DNA from 4 places in the Paenarthrobacter sp. TA1.8 genome. Region 2 is predicted to be linked to each of the others. Evidence: riboswitches for the same ligand, from Rfam matches in the RefSeq annotation. Region 2 holds a riboswitch; each other region holds the start of a gene.
The links. Region 2 has a riboswitch for thiamine pyrophosphate ahead of ACNAOT_RS20435 (ECF transporter S component). Riboswitches for the same ligand answer to the same signal wherever they lie in the genome.
Positions count from the first base shown of each region.

Region 1: another riboswitch for thiamine pyrophosphate. It lies ahead of thiC (phosphomethylpyrimidine synthase ThiC); the one in region 2 lies ahead of ACNAOT_RS20435 (ECF transporter S component).
Region 3: another riboswitch for thiamine pyrophosphate. It lies ahead of thiD (bifunctional hydroxymethylpyrimidine kinase/phosphomethylpyrimidine kinase); the one in region 2 lies ahead of ACNAOT_RS20435 (ECF transporter S component).
Region 4: another riboswitch for thiamine pyrophosphate. It lies ahead of thiO (glycine oxidase ThiO); the one in region 2 lies ahead of ACNAOT_RS20435 (ECF transporter S component).

Region 1 covers NZ_CP184287.1:3,001,531-3,005,915, forward strand. Annotated here, with positions in the region: gene ACNAOT_RS13995 (VOC family protein) at 1-739, opposite strand, end outside; gene ACNAOT_RS14000 (amidohydrolase family protein) at 818-1,900, opposite strand; TPP riboswitch at 1,984-2,091, shown strand; gene thiC (phosphomethylpyrimidine synthase ThiC) at 2,087-3,934, shown strand; gene ACNAOT_RS14010 (alpha/beta fold hydrolase) at 3,917-4,385, opposite strand, start outside.
Region 2 covers NZ_CP184287.1:4,384,248-4,388,632, forward strand. Annotated here, with positions in the region: gene ACNAOT_RS20425 (energy-coupling factor transporter transmembrane component T family protein) at 1-476, opposite strand, end outside; gene ACNAOT_RS20430 (ABC transporter ATP-binding protein) at 473-2,065, opposite strand; gene ACNAOT_RS20435 (ECF transporter S component) at 2,065-2,685, opposite strand; TPP riboswitch at 2,761-2,897, opposite strand; gene ACNAOT_RS20440 (NUDIX hydrolase) at 3,225-3,914, shown strand; gene ACNAOT_RS20445 (DUF4235 domain-containing protein) at 3,951-4,211, shown strand; gene mnhG (monovalent cation/H(+) antiporter subunit G) at 4,283-4,385, opposite strand, start outside.
Region 3 covers NZ_CP184287.1:2,724,228-2,728,612, reverse strand. Annotated here, with positions in the region: gene ACNAOT_RS12585 (Rne/Rng family ribonuclease) at 1-2,956, shown strand, start outside; TPP riboswitch at 3,123-3,221, shown strand; gene thiD (bifunctional hydroxymethylpyrimidine kinase/phosphomethylpyrimidine kinase) at 3,211-4,385, shown strand, end outside.
Region 4 covers NZ_CP184287.1:3,355,927-3,360,311, reverse strand. Annotated here, with positions in the region: gene ACNAOT_RS15585 (RNB domain-containing ribonuclease) at 1-233, opposite strand, end outside; gene ACNAOT_RS15580 (ferritin-like fold-containing protein) at 275-943, shown strand; gene thiE (thiamine phosphate synthase) at 974-1,645, opposite strand; TPP riboswitch at 1,673-1,791, shown strand; gene thiO (glycine oxidase ThiO) at 1,784-3,052, shown strand; gene thiS (sulfur carrier protein ThiS) at 3,049-3,285, shown strand; gene ACNAOT_RS15560 (thiazole synthase) at 3,288-4,085, shown strand; gene ACNAOT_RS15555 (4a-hydroxytetrahydrobiopterin dehydratase) at 4,099-4,385, shown strand, end outside.

The DNA of each region.
Region 1 (4,385 bases), 1.4 Mb from region 2:
CGATCAGAACCTCCCCGAGTCCGAGAGTGTCCTTTCGGGGGCCGGCTCCGCGGCTGTTCCAGACGTTCATGGCCATGTGATGGTGGTAGCCGCCGGCGGAAACGAACAACGCCTGGCCATGCCAGCCTGCGGTCCGCTCGAAGCCGAGGGTCTCCACATAGAACTTTTGCGCAGTTTCGACGTCACCCACCTGCAGGTGCACGTGCCCGATCCCGGCAGCGGCCTCGCGTTGACCCGTCACTGCAGCTTCACTCAGGTGCTGCTGGAGGAAGCGCTGCGGAGGCAAGGCCACATTGTCCATCACAACATTGCTGCCGTCCCACTGCCAGAGCTCACGCGGCTTGTCGTAGTAAAGCTCAATTCCGTTGCCTTCGGGGTCAGTGAAGTAGAACGCTTCGCTCACCAGGTGGTCGGCGCTGCCTGCGAAAGCACGAGGTTCGTACTCCGCCGCCGTAGCAATAGTCGCGGCCAGCGACGGCTGATCCTGGAACAGGATTGCCGTGTGGAACAGACCGGCCTCTCCCCGCCCGGGAATCTGCAGTCCCGCAGCGGGGGCAAGGTGGACAACGGGCTTGGCTACGCGTCCGAGGTACAGGCCACCATCCTGCTCAGCCACGACTTCCAGGCCAAGTGCTCGCTGATAGTAGTCGCTCATGACCTTCATGTCGCCCACCTTGAGCATGACGGTGCCCATGGTGAGTTCGGCAGGCAGAAGATCCTGGCTGAATGATGAGGTCATGTGAAGCTCCCGGTTCTGAGGTGGCCGCGCATCGGCACCTTCTTACCTATCTAAATTACTTGAAGCTTCAATTTATTCCTAACGAACGACATTACCCCTGAGCACGACATGTTTGAGCGCCGCGATGGTACCCGGATGACGGCGTGGATCGTCACTGCACAGCACGACGTCGGCACTTGCGCCTTCGCTGATGCCCTCGACTCCCAGCCACTCACGGGCGCCCCAGGCGGCGGCGTGCAGGACCGCCGCCGGCGGAAGGCCGGCGTCGTGCAGTTCCATCATTTCGTCCGCAATCCTGCCGTGTTTGATCACGCTACCGGCGTCGGTACCGGCATAGACGGAAACCCCCGCTTCGAAGGCCTCCAGCACACGCTCGCGACGACGCTCCCAGAGACGCATCATGTGGTCCGCGTACTCCGGAAACTTCGGCGCTGCCTGGGCTGCGATATCCGGGAAGGTAGCGATGTTGACCAGGGTGGGGACGATGGGCACTGACTGTTCCACCAAACGGGGAAGGTGCCGCGGAAGGAGTCCGGTGGCGTGCTCTATGCAGTCGATGTTGGCGTCGAGCATGTCATCGATGGTGTCCTCGCCGAAACAATGCGCGGTGACCCTTGCTCCCTCATCGTGGGCCGCGGAAATGGCTTCCTTGACGGTCTTCGCGGGGAACGAGGCAGCGAGGTCTCCAACGCCGCGATCGATCCAGTCGCCCACAAGTTTCACCCAGCCATCTCCGTCACGGGCTTCCTTTCGGACCGTTTCCACTAGTTCCCGCGGCTCAATTTCATGACCCAAACCGCGAAGATAACGCCGACTCCGGGCGATATGCCGACCCGACCTGATCAGTCGCGGCAGGTCCGTTCGTTGCTGCACCCAGCGGGTGTCGGCGGGCGATCCGCAATCGCGGATCAGCAGCGTTCCGGCGTTGAGGTCTGCTTGGGCCTGGGCGAGCGTTGCCTGTTCATCCACCGCTCCTCCAAGGCCGAGTCCGATGTGACAGTGGGCATCAACCAAACCTGGCAGGACCCAGCCATCCAATATCCTGTCCGGCGTCGCACCGGGACGCTCAAACGTCAGTATGCCGTCTACGGACCACAGCCCCTGGCGCTCTTCGTCTGCCGATACGAGCGCAGGTCCGCTGAATTCGATGATGTTGGCCATGGCAAAAGCGTAACGGGAGCGGCGTGTTGGAGCCTGGTGCCTGCATGTGACTGGGAGCCCGTCGGGAGCTGTGGTAGCTTCGTCTACGACCACACGGGGGCCCCTGCAGGGGCTGAGATCGGACTGACGCAGTCTGCGACCGTTGAACCTGTCCGGGTAATGCCGGCGAAGGAAGTGAGTATTCCCTTGAGCACCACAGAAACACAGCACAGCCCTGCCCAAAACCAGACGAATACTGTCCAAAATACGGCGGAAACTGTAACGCAATCCCTGAAGTCCCATTCGTTGGCTTGGCTGGAAGACCCAGGTAACGGCATACGGGTCCCCGTCACGGAGATCGCCTTGGAGCCATCTCCCAATGGGCAAGCAAACAAGCCTCTGCAGGTATACCGAACAGCGGGACCCGGAAGCGATCCCGTGGTGGGCCTGGATCCTTTCCGTGCACCATGGATCGAATCCCGCGGAGATACGGAGGCTTATTCGGGGCGGGAAAGGAACCTGCTCGACGACGGTAAGTCCGCGGTTCGGCGTGGAGCCGCGTCAGCGGAGTGGAAGGGTGCGCAACCGGTGCCGCGCCGCGCCGTCGCGGGTAAGACCGTCACGCAAATGCACTACGCGAAACAAGGCGTCGTGACTCCGGAGATGCAGTTCGTTGCGTTGCGGGAGAACTGTGACGTTGAGCTGGTCCGCAGCGAAGTCGCCGCGGGAAGGGCAATTATTCCGAACAACATCAACCACCCTGAATCCGAGCCGATGATCATTGGCAAGGCATTCTTGGTCAAGATCAACGCCAACATCGGCAACTCGGCAGTCACCAGCTCCATTGCAGAGGAAGTGGACAAACTGCAGTGGGCAGCCCAGTGGGGCGCTGACACGGTGATGGACCTCTCCACCGGAGATGACATCCACACCACTCGCGAGTGGATCATCCGCAACTCGCCCGTTCCGATCGGAACAGTGCCTATTTACCAGGCACTTGAGAAGGTAAACGGGGAGGCCAACCAGCTGACGTGGGAGATCTTCCGCGATACCGTGATCGAGCAATGCGAGCAGGGTGTGGACTATATGACCATTCACGCTGGCGTTCTGCTGAGGTACGTGCCCTTGACCGCCAACCGCGTCACGGGCATCGTTTCCCGCGGCGGATCGATTATGGCCGGGTGGTGCCTGGCACACCACCAGGAGAACTTCCTTTACACGCACTTTGATGAGTTGTGCGAAATCTTCGCCAAATACGATGTCGCGTTCTCCCTGGGTGACGGTCTCCGCCCGGGTTCCATCGCCGACGCCAACGACGCCGCGCAGTTCGCCGAGCTTGATACGCTCGCGGAGCTGACCCAGCGGGCGTGGGAATTCGACGTGCAGGTCATGGTGGAGGGACCCGGGCACATTCCCTTCCATCTGGTGCGGGAAAATGTGGAGCGTCAGCAGGAACTCTGCAACGGTGCGCCGTTCTACACGTTGGGGCCGTTGGTTACCGATATCGCCCCCGGCTATGACCACATCACGTCAGCAATCGGCGCCACGGAGATTGCCCGCTACGGCACGGCGATGCTCTGCTACGTGACCCCCAAGGAGCATCTGGGGCTTCCCAACAAGGACGACGTCAAGACCGGTGTCATCACGTATAAGATCGCGGCTCACGCAGCGGACCTCGCCAAGGGACATCCGGGGGCCCATGAGCGTGATGATGCTCTTTCCAAGGCACGGTTCGAGTTCCGCTGGAGGGACCAGTTCGCTTTGTCCCTTGACCCGGTCACGGCAGAATCCTTCCACGACGAGACCCTGCCCGCCGAGCCGGCGAAGACCGCGCATTTCTGCTCCATGTGCGGCCCCAAGTTCTGTTCGATGCGCATCAGCCAGGACATCCGTGACGAGTATGGTTCGGCAGAGTCGCAGGCCGCAATCGCCGGGATGTACAGCGGGATGCGGGAAAAGAGCGAGGAGTTCCTGGCCTCCGGCGGAAAGGTCTACCTGCCGGAACTTCAGGTCCCAACGAACTTAAACGGAAGCAGTTCAGGAAGCCTGAGCTGACATGGCTCGTCCGACGTCCGCGATGAATGAGCGGATTGCCTGATCGCCATCAACTGAATCCTGGGGCCGGTGTCCACCCGCTGCCACGCGGCGGAGGGCGCCGGTCTCCTGGAGATAGCCGGCGATTTCCTCGTACAAGGGCTCCCAACCGCCAGTGAGAACCAGCGTGGGAACGCCCGGCACAATGTGAAGCGGAGCCTCCCATGGCGGTGCTTGGAGCCGGAGCCTGTGTGCTGACCGTCGCGCCTCCGGAGTGTCCAGTCCGCCGGTCTCGGCGGAGAAAGCACGCCGGTAAAACTCACGCTGGTAATCGGCGTCGTTGAGCTGGTTTCGCACGTCGAACAGCGGTTCCATGAGGGCCCGATAGGAAGCAGTCGCCGGAAGCTCAGCGGTCAGGGACAAACAGGACGGCTCTACCAAGCAAAGTGAGTGCACCAAGTCCGGGCGCTCG
Region 2 (4,385 bases):
ACAAGCCTCATCGCAGCTAACGATCCGAGGACAAAGCGGTGCGGCAGCTTGGCCTTCTGCGCCAGCGCATCGGCCAGGTCGGTGGGGTCGGTGCAGGTCATCAGCAGGATCGCCGGCAACGCGATCGCCAAACCGCGCAGCATGAAACCGAGCCCCAGCTCCAAGGAACCTTCGCTGATGGACCAGAGTCCGACGTCGAGCAGTACAGCGCCGCTGTCCGCCGCCACTATTGCAGTGCTCCAGCCGCCGATCGCTGCCGCAATGATCAGGGGCCAGGCCCGCAGCCACAAAAGCCTGATGGTGAGGCCGGCAAGCGGGAAGAGAGCCAGTTCCGCAAGGAGCGCCGTCGACGCAGAGACCCAGTCGATGGACAAGGCCAGCACCAGGGAAATCAGGAAGACCGACACGAACTTCGCCAAAGGGTTGGCGCGAGTCAGCAGGGCGTGGTTGCCGCGGATGTTCAGCGCATCCCTCACGCTGCACCCGCTTCCTGATGCGTTGCTCTGCCTTGCGGTATCGGACCGAGCCGTAGTTCGGTTCCGCCGAGTACAGCACTGAATTCCTGATCGTGGGTTACGGAGACCACCGCGGTTCCGGCGTCCAGCAACTCGGAAAGGAACGACGCCAGCTCGGCCCAGGTATTCGCGTCCTGGCCAAACGTTGGCTCGTCCAGAACAAGGACTTTGGGGTGCGCGGCCAGCACCGTGGCCACCGAGAGCCGGCGCTTTTCCCCGCCGGATAACGTATACGGATTGGCGTCGACGAGATGGGTGAGCCGCAACCGTTCCAGCAACTCGTCCACGCGCTCCTCGCCGTGGCCCAGATGCTTCGGACCAAACATCAACTCATCCAGGACCTTGCCCGTGACGAACTGATGTTCCGGCTCCTGGAACACCGTCCCGATGCGGGAAATCAGCTGGTCTGCTTTCCACTTGAACGGATCAATGCCCGCACCCTCGGAAAGTTCGACGGCGGCACTCACTTTGCCGTCCACGGGCGCCAAAAGGCCTGCCAACGTGAGCGCGAACGTGGACTTTCCGGCACCATTGGGACCCGTAATTGTCAGGGCTTGGCCTGCCCGGACCTGCGCACTGATGTCCGTTTGCACCGGAACAGGCGGGATGGTTTTGAAACCTTTGCGCCGTGGCTTTAGTCGGGAAACAGCAAGGTCCTGGGCTGCGAGGAGAAGCTGCGCGGCGTCTGGTTCTTTATGGCGGGTGCGGGTTTCCGGAACGTACCCCGGCACCCAGACGCCAGCCGACATCAGCAGGGTGCGGGCCTCGGAAAGGACCTGGTCGGGAGGGCCGTCCAAGAGGACGCCGCCGGCAGCATTCCCGGTCCCTGCGGCCGTGCTGGACCCTGCGACCGACCCTGGCTGCAAGACCACAATCCTGTCCACCAGGTCTTTCCACACGGACACGCGGTGTTCCACCACAACCAGCGTGGCGCCGGTCTTGTCCAGGCATCGCCCAACAGCATCACGAACCTCCAGCACCCCTGCAGGATCCAGGTTGGCCGTTGGTTCGTCCAACAGGATCAGCCCGGGCCGCATCGCCAAAATGCCCGCAAGCGCAAGGCGCTGCTTCTGACCGCCTGAGAGCGCCGCCGTCGGGTGATCCAACGCCAGACCTCCGCCGGCAGCGGTACGCAACCCGACGTCGTCGAGCGCTTCATGGACACGGGACCAAATCTCGTCCCGCGGCACGGCAAGGTTCTCTGCACCGAAGGCAACGTCGTCGCCAACCCTCGACAAAACCACCTGCGTCTCGGGGTCCTGCTGCATCAGTCCCGCGCGTCCACGCTGCTCGCGGGGCGCCACGCCGTCGATCAGCAGGGAGCCGGTCTCATCCGAGTCATCTTCCTCATCCCCCAGCACCCCGGCGAGGGCATGAAGGAGCGTGGATTTGCCGGCACCCGAAGGTCCGAGCAGCAGTACGCGCTCCCCGGGTTCGATCCGAAGGTCGAGGCCCTGAATGGCAGCTTGGGCACGGCCGGCATGCCGCCAACCCCAGCCCTCGGCTGAGATGGCGGCAGGCCTCACCGTGCCGCTTTGCGTGGCCGACATCAGCTGAAGACGGGCTCCGAAGCGGCCTTGCGCGAGGCGAAGGAACTCAGCACGCCGGTCTTGGCCAGGCCGCGTGTCGCCACCCAGGAGAGTGCGCCCGCGATGATTGCGCCGGAAATTGTGGTGAAGGTGATGTAGGCCAGCTTGTCGACGGCTTCATAGGCGATGTTCCAACCCCACGGGAGGAAGGAGTCGTTCAGGCCGCAGAAGAGGCCCGCGCCCGCACCGGCGAGGAGGGCAGTGGGCAGGTTGAACTTCTTGTACCGGAAGGCGGCAAAGATGAGTTCCGCGCCCAGGCCCTGCAGAACGCCGGAGATGAGCACGGTGGTGCCGTACTGCGAACCCATGATGAGTTCACCGGTGGCGGCAACAGTTTCGCAGAACAGGGCTGCACCCGGCTTGCGGATAATGAGCATGCCCAGAACCGCGGGGATCATCCAGCCGCCGGCAATCAGGCCGGTGAGAGGCGGATACGTCGCGTTCATGGGGATGGATACTAGTGCGGCGCCTTGGGACCATGCCCAGAAGATCACGCCGCCCGCGATGGCGATCAAGGCCGCCACAACGATGTCTACAACACGCCAGTTATAACTGGTCTTCTTCACGTTTACCGTGGTCATTTTCTGCCTCCTGAGGTTACAGGAGGGGAAAGTGCTCCCCGGAATCCGGCTGGCCTGCGCCGCCCGGATCCGGACACTCTGAGAAGCTCGACTCCCTTGCGCCGGTACTAACCGGATCAGGTTCGAGGGTCTGCGGCTGTCCGCACTCTCAGCGCCCTCGCGTCTCCTGCATCTCTGCAGAGTCCGACGGCGGCGCTCCCCTGTCGTTATTAAATCTGCCCTGATGGGCTGGTTCAGTTTACACCTGAGTCTGTGGCGGGTGTTGGTCTGTTGCCGGCAGGCGGTCACAATCGGCAGTGGTGGTGCGTTGCAGGGCTCCCCGGGGGTGCGTTGCGAGGGCTTCCGGGGGTGCGTTGCGAGGCCCACTCTGCACCCTTCCCCCACACCATTCCCTGCACACCAGGCCCCACAACAAGACGGGGGTGCGTTGCGAGGCCTGCTCTGCACGCTAACCCCACACCATTCCCTGCGCACCAGGCCCCACAACGAGACCTGAGAGAATGAACCAGCAGAATCCACCGCGGCAAAGGGGCACCTTCATGACCGACCTTCCCCAGCAAGACTTCCCCCTTCCCCCAGAAGTGCCCCAGCCGCGCCTGGCCGCGAGCATCATCCTCCTCCGTGACTCCCCGGGCGGACTCGAAGCCTTTGTCCAGCACAGGGTGAGCACCATGGACTTCGCCGCCGGCATGGTGGTCTTCCCCGGTGGACGGGTGGATGCCGCGGACGAGTCCGGCTGGGACTACCCCTCGGACCTGCTTCAACGCCACGCGGCGGACTGGCAGCAGAGCTCCATCTGCAGTGGCGCGGGCGAAGCCACGAAGAACGCCGGAACGGTGCTTTCCGCCGCAATCCGTGAAGTCAAGGAGGAAGCCGGGCTCAGCATCGACGCCTCTGACCTCCGCCCGTGGGCCAACTGGATCACACCGACAGACATGCCCAAGCGATTCGACACTTACTTTTATGTTGCCAAGCCCTCCCCGGGGGCCGAACCGCGGCACCAGACCACGGAAGCCTGGCAATCACTGTGGATGCCGGTAGCGGACATTCTTGCGGCGGAGGCCGCGGGCACCCTGAAGCTGATGCCGCCCACGTACTACCTGCTCAAAGAAATCGCCGGGTTCGCTACCGTGGATGCTCTTTGGTCGGCCGAACACGATGTTGTCCCGGTTCTGGCCCCTGTCGGCTCCATGGCTGCGTTCCTCAAGGAGCGGGAAAACCGCCGCTAGCGCTTGGAACGAGCTGGAGCCGGTTAGGCTGGGAGCATGAACCTCTTTTTCAAGCTGATCGGCGCCGGAGTAAGTCTCGGAGCAGGCTTCGTAGGTACCAAACTTGTCAACAAAGGGTGGGAAAAGGCCACGGGCAACAAGCCACCCTTGGGCAACGACGACATGGAATCGAGTCTTCGCTCCGCCCTGACTTTCGCGCTGATTTCAGCCTTCGTCAGCACACTCATCCAGGTCCTGGCGAGCAGGGGCACGCAGCGCGCCATTGCACGCTTCGCCAAGACCCACGACATCGTCTAGGCAACCTCACCACAACACAACGCCGGGATCACCCATGAGGGTAGTCCCGGCGTTCGTTGTTTCCGCTGCTGCTAGCGCTGGCTCCCGGGCTCTTGCCCCGCGGCCGCCCGCTGCACAACCGCTTCAAGTTCATCCTTGGTGAGCATTTCGCGATGCCCGTGCTTGGTGCGGTAG
Region 3 (4,385 bases), 1.7 Mb from region 2:
AGACGCCGCTGCCGCCCCGGCAGCTGCCGAAGCCAAGCCCGAAGCGGCCGCTGAGCCGGCCCCCGAAAAGCCGGTCCGTCGTCGTCGTGTTACCAAGCCCAAAACTGAAGCCGTAGAGGCACCGGTTGCCGCGGAAGCCGCGCAGGAAACCACGACGCCGGAAAAAGGCTCCCAGCCGGAAGTACCGGTCGCTGAGGTAGCCGCCGATGTTGCTGCCCAAAACCCGGAAGCGGAAGCCGCCGCGGAGGAAGCTGCCGAAGAAGCTGCCTCTGCTGCGTCCACCTCCCTGTTCATGGAGCCGGTTTCCATCACCTCCATGATCTTCCAGGCCCCGGACCTCACCACAGTTCCCCGCGTCGCCGCGGTGGAGGAGAAGGCTGAGGAGCCCGAAGAGGAAACCGAAACTACCGCTGAAGGCGAGCTGGAAGACGCAGGTAGTCGCCGGCGTCGCAGGAGCCGCGGCCGCCGTGGCCGCCGTGGAAACGAGCGGGACGAGAACGAGGCCGAGGACGGCACCGAGTCCGAGGACGAGGAAGCGCCGGTAGTAGAAGCCCTCGAAGAAGGTGTCACGTCTCGGCGCAGGCGTCGTCGCCGCCGTGGAGACCAGGATCTTGAACTGACCGGCGGCTCGGATGATGACCCGCCCAACACAGTCACCCGTGTCCGCGCGCCGCGCCCCATCACGGAGACAGCACCCTCCAACCGCGTTACCGGCGTCAAGGGCTCCACCAGGCTGGAGGCCAAGAAGCAGCGCCGACGCGAGTCCCGTGAAACCGGACGCCGCCGCCAGGTCATCACCGAGGCTGAGTTCCTTGCCCGCCGCGAGTCGGTGGACCGCCAGATGATCGTCCGCCAGCGCGACGACAGAATACAGATTGGTGTCCTGGAAGACGGCGTGCTTGCTGAGCACTTCGTGTCCAAGACCCAGCAGGACTCCCTGATCGGCAACGTGTACTTGGGCAAGGTCCAGAACGTGCTGCCGTCCATGGAAGCTGCGTTCGTGGACATCGGACGGGGCCGTAACGCGGTCCTGTACGCCGGTGAAGTCAACTGGGACGCAGTCAACCTTGAAGGCCAGCCGCGCCGGATCGAGAACGCCCTGAAGTCCGGCGACTCCGTCCTGGTCCAGGTCACCAAGGACCCCGTGGGACACAAGGGTGCCCGCCTTACCAGCCAGATCTCCTTGCCGGGCCGCTACCTGGTGTACGTACCCGGTGGTTCCATGACCGGCATCTCACGCAAGCTGCCCGACGTCGAGCGCAACCGCCTCAAGCGCATCCTGAAGGACCGCCTGCCGGAGAACGCCGGTGTCATTGTTCGGACAGCAGCCGAGGGCGCTTCGGAGGAAGAGCTCACCCACGACATCAACCGTCTGCGTGCGCAGTGGGAAGGCATTGAAGGACAGGCCTCGTCCACCAAGGTCCTGGCTCCGGAACTGCTCTACGGCGAACCTGACCTCACCATCAAGGTGGTCCGTGACGTCTTCAACGAGGACTTCTCCAAACTGATCGTCTCCGGCGACGACGCCTGGGACACCATCGAGGCTTACGTGACATACGTTGCCCCTGATCTGGTGGGCCGCCTCGAAAAGTGGACCAAGGATCAGGACATCTTCGCCGCCTGGCGCATTGATGAGCAGATCCACAAGGCCCTGGAGCGGAAGGTCTTCCTGCCGTCCGGCGGTTCGTTGGTCATCGACCGCACCGAGGCCATGACTGTGGTGGACGTCAACACCGGCAAGTTCACCGGCAGTGGCGGAAACCTTGAAGAAACCGTCACCAAGAACAACCTGGAAGCGGCCGAGGAAGTTGTTCGCCAGCTTCGTCTGCGCGATATCGGCGGCATTATCGTCATTGACTTCATTGACATGGTCCTTGAATCCAACCGCGACCTCGTCCTCCGCCGCATGGTGGAGTGCCTCGGCCGGGACCGCACCAAGCACCAGGTGGCCGAAGTAACGTCGCTGGGCCTGGTCCAGATGACGCGCAAGCGCATGGGTACCGGCCTCCTTGAGGTCTTCGGTGAGCAGTGCGAGCACTGCGCTGGCCGAGGTGTCGTCACGCACGACGAGCCCGTTGAGCACCGACGCGCCAACGTGGTGGCTGCTGAACATCACCGCCCGCATACGGAAGCGCAGCAGCCTGCTGCGCGGACCGAACGCAAACGCCGCCGCGGCAAGGGCGGGGGACCGGCTGTTGCCGAAGCTCCCGCGCAGGTCCACACCACCACGTCCGCCCCGGCCGCAGCATCCACCACGGCTGAACCGCAGGATCCTGCCCGGATAGCCAAAGCCGAGGCAACCAGGGCCGCCCTGGCGACGATTGCCGCTGCAGCGCACGCCGCACACCTGCACGACGACGAAGTTCACCGTGCAGAGGAGGAAGCGCGGGCGGCAGGCCGGCACGAGCCGGACGCAAGCCCTACAGCCGGCACCGCCGCCAGTAGTGAAGCAGGCAGCGGCGAAGCAGGGACTTCAGCCCGCGATGCTGCAAGCAGGGAAGCAGCAGTCCAGGAAGCAAGATCTACTCCCGTGCTGCGCTTCGGCGGGGAAGAAGTTGCCTTGCCGTTCGTTGAGCACCACGAGGAACCGCAGGCAGCCAAGCCTGCCATGAGCCTGGATCTGCTGGCCGAAGCGTTTTCGCACCTCGGTGCGGCTCCGGCACCCGAGCAGGAAGCCGCTCCGATTTCAGCCCCGAAGGCTGCTTCTCCGGCACGGACTGCCGAGGAAGATCCGGAGGCTGCTTCAGCCTCGCGTGGTCGTCGTGGTCGCCGTAACCGGAGCGCCAGCAGGGCCCAGGGCGCGGCCAATGAAACCAGCGTTGAACACCATGAGGCGACAGCGTCGGCCACCCGGGGTTCGGCCCATGAGGCCAAGGCGCCTGTGGAACCGGCCAAGAAGGCACCAAAGGATGAGCCCATCATCCTCGGCGTTGGAGTTCCTGCTTCCGAGCTCTAATCGCGGCGAATAAGTTGAAGAGGGCCCTGCGCTAACTGCCAAACGGCGGGTAGCGCGGGGTCCTTTTGCGTCCGCTCTGCAAGCCACGCACAGGCTGCGTTCAGAGTCACATCCGGGCGTCGGTGTGGCCCGGTTCCCGCGGCGCGTTGCTTCCCGGCTACGCTTGGGGACTGACACGGGGTGCCGGGCGTTGGGCCAGGCTGAGATCCAAACCCGTTGAACCTGTCCGGTTAGCACCGGCGAAGGGATGTCTCATGACTGCATCATCATATTCATCGGTGTACCCCCTCGACGCTCCGGCTTCGGGCCGTCCAACCCCGCGCATTCTGAGCATTGCCGGCTCGGACCCTTCAGGTGGTGCCGGAATCCAGGCGGACCTGAAGAGCATCGCCGCTTTTGGCGGGTATGGCATGGCTGCCATCACGGCCCTCACCGCGCAAAACACCAGGGAGGTCAGTGCCGTCCACGTCCCTCCCGCGCACTTCCTGCGTCAGCAACTGGAAGCCATTAGTGCCGACATCACCATTGACGCCGTCAAGATCGGAATGCTCGGCGACGCAGCCGTCATCAACCAGGTCCGGGGCTGGCTCGAAGAGGTGAGTCCCGCCGTCGTGGTCCTTGATCCGGTGATGGTGGCCACCAGCGGTGACCGGCTGCTGCGGGAGTCTGCTGAGAAGGCATTGCGCTCGCTGCTGCCTTTGGCCCACCTCATTACGCCGAACCTTCCTGAACTGGCCATGTTGCTGGGGGAGCCCGAGGCAACTGACTGGGCTTCGGCGCTGGACCAGGGCAAACGGCTGGCAGCGGAGTACGGAAACACGGTCCTGGTCAAAGGTGGCCACCTGCCAGGGCCGGAGTGCCCGGACGCGCTGGTGAACACGAGCGGGCTGCTGTCCCAGGACGTGGTCGAAGTGGCAGGTCCCCGGGTTGCAACGCGGAATAGCCACGGTACCGGGTGCTCTCTGTCTTCCGCCTTGGCCACAGTCCAGGCACGAACCGGTGACTGGGAAGTTTCATTGCGGGAAGTCAAGCCGTGGTTGCTAGGGGCATTGCAGGCCTCTGACAGCCTGCACGTGGGTCAAGGCAACGGGCCCGTGAACCACTTCCACCACTTCCAGCAGGCATCCACGCCGGGCGCTTTCGCTGCGGCGATGTGGAACGAAGCCGTCCCCGAACTCGAAGCGATTTACGGGCTCCCGTTTATTCAAGGACTTCAATCCGGCGAGCTGCCGGAACGTGACTTCAATTACTACCTTGCCCAGGACGCCATCTATCTCAATGGGTATTCGAGGGTCCTGGCACGTGCGGGCGCCTTGGCGCCCACGGAGGAAGAACAACTGTTCTGGGCAAAGGCATCACAGCAGTGCCTGGAGGTTGAATCGGAGTTGCACAGGAACTGGTTGAGCACGCGCGAAGCCTCCACGGCAAC
Region 4 (4,385 bases), 1.0 Mb from region 2:
ATGAACAGAGCCTGGTCCAGGTCGGTGGACGTCGCGGGGTCGATGGTCACAAAAGGGATATCCCGCAGGTCCTGGGCTGGCAGCTCAAGGGCCTCCACCGCTTCCCGGGCCTCGTCCACAGCTTCTGCCGGGTATTCGCCGGGGAGTTCCAGCTCCGTCCTCAGGGCGGCGAGGGCCGAGGCGAGCTGGTCCGACGAGTCGTCGACGTTGGGCGCAATCCGATGATGTGACACGAAAATCAGGTTAGCCCGAAATGGGCCGATAGTCTTGGATCATGGGCACTTCCCCGGACGCCGCAGCCTATGCCGGGCAACTCTCAGCGGAGTTGCTTGGAGCCATGGCGTATGGCGAACTGTCCGCCTTCGGGCGGCTCTCCCTGGATTCCCGCTATGCACCCACGCTTCACGACAGGTCCGTGCTCGCGAAGATCGCAGTGGGGGCCTACGGAAACTTCGCCCTCCTCAACGACCGCCTGTCGGAGATGGGTCTGGATCCCGAACGTGCCATGCTGCCGTTTCAGCGCTCCTTCGATCACTTCCACGAGCGCACCAAGCCGGGGGACTGGTTCGAATCCGTGATGAAGGCCTATGTCATCGATACTGTGTCATCGGATTTCTATAGGGCTGTCTCGATGTTCCTCGACCCGACAACGCAGCATTTCGTTGAGCGCGTTGCTTCACCCGATCAGGCCACGGAAGTCCTTCGCGTCCTGCTCAGGCGGGCCTTGGCAGATGACCCGCGCCTCGCTTCGCGATTGGCGCTGTGGGGCCGCCGCTTGGTGGGGGAAGCGCTGACGCAGGCGCAACGCGTGGGCATGGAACACCCCCTGCTGGGGCCGATGCTGAAAAGCGGCGGGGACGCGCGTGCCGCGGCGAAAAGGCTGACGACGGAGCTCGCCGAAAAGCACGCCCGCCGGATGACTGGCCTCGGCCTGACCGCCTAGCCCGCGGATCGCGCGGAACCTCCGGCTTCCCTAGACGGAATCCAAGGCTTCCAGCAGCGACTTGGCCGCCGCCGTCGGGTCCGGTGCCGCTGTGATGGCGCGGACCACCACGATCCGGCCGGCGCCCGCTTTCACAACCTGTTCAACGTTGCTGAGATCGATGCCACCAATGGCGAACCATGGGAGGGTCACACCGTCGCCCGAGCGCTTGACCGCTTCTGCGGCATATGTGACCAGGTCCAAACCGACAGCAGCGCGACCGGGTTTGGTGGGTGTTGCCCAGACCGGACCCACGCAGAAATAGTCCAGTCCCAGGGGCCCTTGGGAGGTGGCCACAGCGGCATCGATTTGTTCGGTTGTGTGGGTGGAGAGGCCGATGCCGGTGGCGTTCGGCAGGAGGGTCCGGGCTGCAGTCAGGGGCAGGTCCTTTTGCCCGATGTGGAACACGGGAGCCCCTGAAATGCTGGCAACATCGGCCCGGTCGTTGACCGCCCAAAGCCGTCCGTGCCGTTGTGCGACGCTCCGCAGGACGGCCAACATCTCCAGTTCCTCGGCAGCTTCCAGCGTCTTGTCGCGGAGTTGGATGATGTCCACGCCGCCTTCGAAAGCGGCGTCCACAAAGTCCTCAAAATCGCCCTGCTCCTTACGGGCATCGGTGCACAGGTAAAGGCGGGCGGAGGCAAGAGCGTCAGGCTGAGTCATGGGAACCAGAGTAGTTCCTCTAAACTGGGCTCGTACTGCGGGAGCCGCGACATTCGTCATATGACTGTCCGGCTGAGAGGGCTTCAGCGCCGACCGCTTGACCTGATCCGGCTAGTACCGGCGTAGGGAAGGAAACGAATGGCAGATTCCCGCCATACCCGCCTCCAGGCAGACGTTGCCGTCATTGGTGGTGGCGTCATCGGCCTCGGCATCGCTCACGAAGCCCGGCGATTGGGCCGTTCAGTTGCGCTGATCGACCCCGCTCCCGCTTCCGGCGCGTCCTTCGCAGCGGCAGGCATGCTTGCACCCGTCAGCGAACTCCATTACCAGGAAGAAGACCTTCTTGAGTTAATGCTTGAGTCTTCCCAGCTCTGGCCCTCCTTCGTGGACGGCCTGCATCAAGGCGCGGAGGACAACGGATATCGCACGACGCCGACCCTCGCCGTGGGTGCCGACGCAGCCGACCGCCGGGCGCTCGCGGACTTAAGGTCGGTCCAGCTTGCGGCTGGCCTGGAAGTCGAACCTATCGCTCTGCGGGACGCGAGGCAACGGGAGCCGCTCCTCAGCCCGCAGATCTCCTGTGCTTTCGATATACCTGCCGACCACCAAGTCGATCCAAGGAAACTCGCGGCATGCCTCCTGGCAGGACTGGCAGCCCATTCGCCCAATGACAGTTCCTGGGTGTCGGGAGCCGATGACGGATTCGCCATTGCTTCCAGGGCGCGCGGTTTGCTGTGGGAAGGCGGGCGTGTCACAGGCGTGGCGCTGGACTCAGGAGTCACCGTTCACGCCGGAGAAACGGTGGTGGCCAACGGGCTCGGGGCGTCCCAACTCTCCGGTCTCCCTGAAGGCCTCAGGCTTCCCGTAAGGCCGGTCTACGGGGACATCCTCCGGCTTCGCGTCCCCGATCACCTGCGGCCCTTGGTCACATCAACGATTCGCGGGATGGTTCGCGGGGTGCCGGTTTACATCGTGCCCCGGGACGACGGAACTGTGGTGATTGGAGCCACGCAACGCGAAGACGGGTTGTCAGCCTCTTCCAACGCGGTCTCGGCGGGTGGCGTTTACCAATTGCTGAGGGACGCCCAAGTATTGGTCCCCGCAGTGGCTGAACTGGAACTCCTTGAAGCAACCGCCCGCGCCCGGCCCGGAACTCCGGACAACGCTCCACTGCTCGGACGGGTCGGTGTTTCCAACGGTGGCATCGACGGCCTGGTGATTGCCACAGGATTCTTCCGCCACGGAGTCCTCCTGACTCCGGTGGCCGCCAAGATCGTGGGGGAACTCCTCAAAGGCTCCACGGACTCCCGGTGGGCCCCCTTCCTGCCCCATCGTTTCGTGGGCAACGCCCCTGTTGCCCGAACACTCACACCAGCAGCACGAACCACCACCAAGGAAACAGCATGAACATCACAGTGAACGGAACCGACCACGCAGTCTCTGACGGCGCATCCGTCAGTACCCTCGTCACCGCCGTCACCGGTCGCGCCTTGGACCCTCGCGGACAAGCGGCCGACGGCGGCAAGCTGGGAGTCGCTGTCGCACGCAATTCCGAGGTGGTGCCGCGCAGCCAATGGGCCGTGACAGCGCTCTCCGACGGAGACGAACTTGAACTCGTAACAGCAGTCCAGGGAGGCTAATCATGACAACAGCAAACGTTGACGTTCGCACCGACGCACTGGTGATCGACGGCGTCGAATTCGGTTCCCGCCTCATCATGGGTACCGGAGGCGCGCCGAGCCTCGATGGCTTGGGAGCAGCGCTCCTCGCTTCGGGGACCGAGCTCACCACGGTGGCGATGCGTCGCTATTCGCCCGCCGAAACGGGCTCGCTGTTTCAGCTGCTGGTGGACCATGACATCCGCGTGCTGCCCAATACTGCTGGTTGTTTCACGGCCAAGGACGCCGTAATGACTGCTGAACTGGCCCGGGAAGCACTTGAGACCGATTGGGTGAAGCTGGAAGTCATCGCGGACGAACACACGCTCCTTCCAGACGCCGTGGAACTGGTGGATGCAACGGAGCAGCTGGTGAACCGAGGCTTCAAGGTATTCGCTTACACCAATGACGATCCCGTACTCGCGCTCAGGGTCGAGAACCTGGGTGCAACAGCCGTGATGCCCTTGGGATCGCCCATCGGGACCGGCCTTGGCATCCTGAACCCCCACAACATTGAGCTCATCGTGTCCCGGGCCTCCGTACCCGTGGTCCTGGATGCCGGGATCGGGACGGCCTCCGATGCTGCCCTTGCCATGGAACTGGGCTGCGACGCCGTCCTGCTTGCCACCGCCGTAACGCGGGCGCAGAACCCGGTGCAGATGGGCGAGGCCTTCAAACACGCTGTGATCGCCGGTAGGCTGGCCAAGCAGGCGGGCCGGATCCCGCGGCGGGAGCACGCGCTCGCATCCTCAGCGATGGAGGGCCGGGCAGAGTTCCTCTGATGAAGGAGCAGTCATGGCAGGCACGGAAGACCAACTGACTGAAGCAGCCATCAATGATGCCCTCGGGGACCTTCCGGACTGGAAGTACCAAGGTGGCCTGGTGACTGTATATAAAACCTCGACGGCGGCGGACGCGCTAGCGCTCATCGCCGCGGTTGGAGAGATCGCCGAGGATCAAAATCATCATCCGGATCTGGAGTGGCGCTACAACAGGGTTTTTCTCCGCTACGTATCCCACGATGCGGGCGGCCAAGTGACCAAACGTGACGTTGCCGCTGCCACCGCTGTGAGCGATGCGGC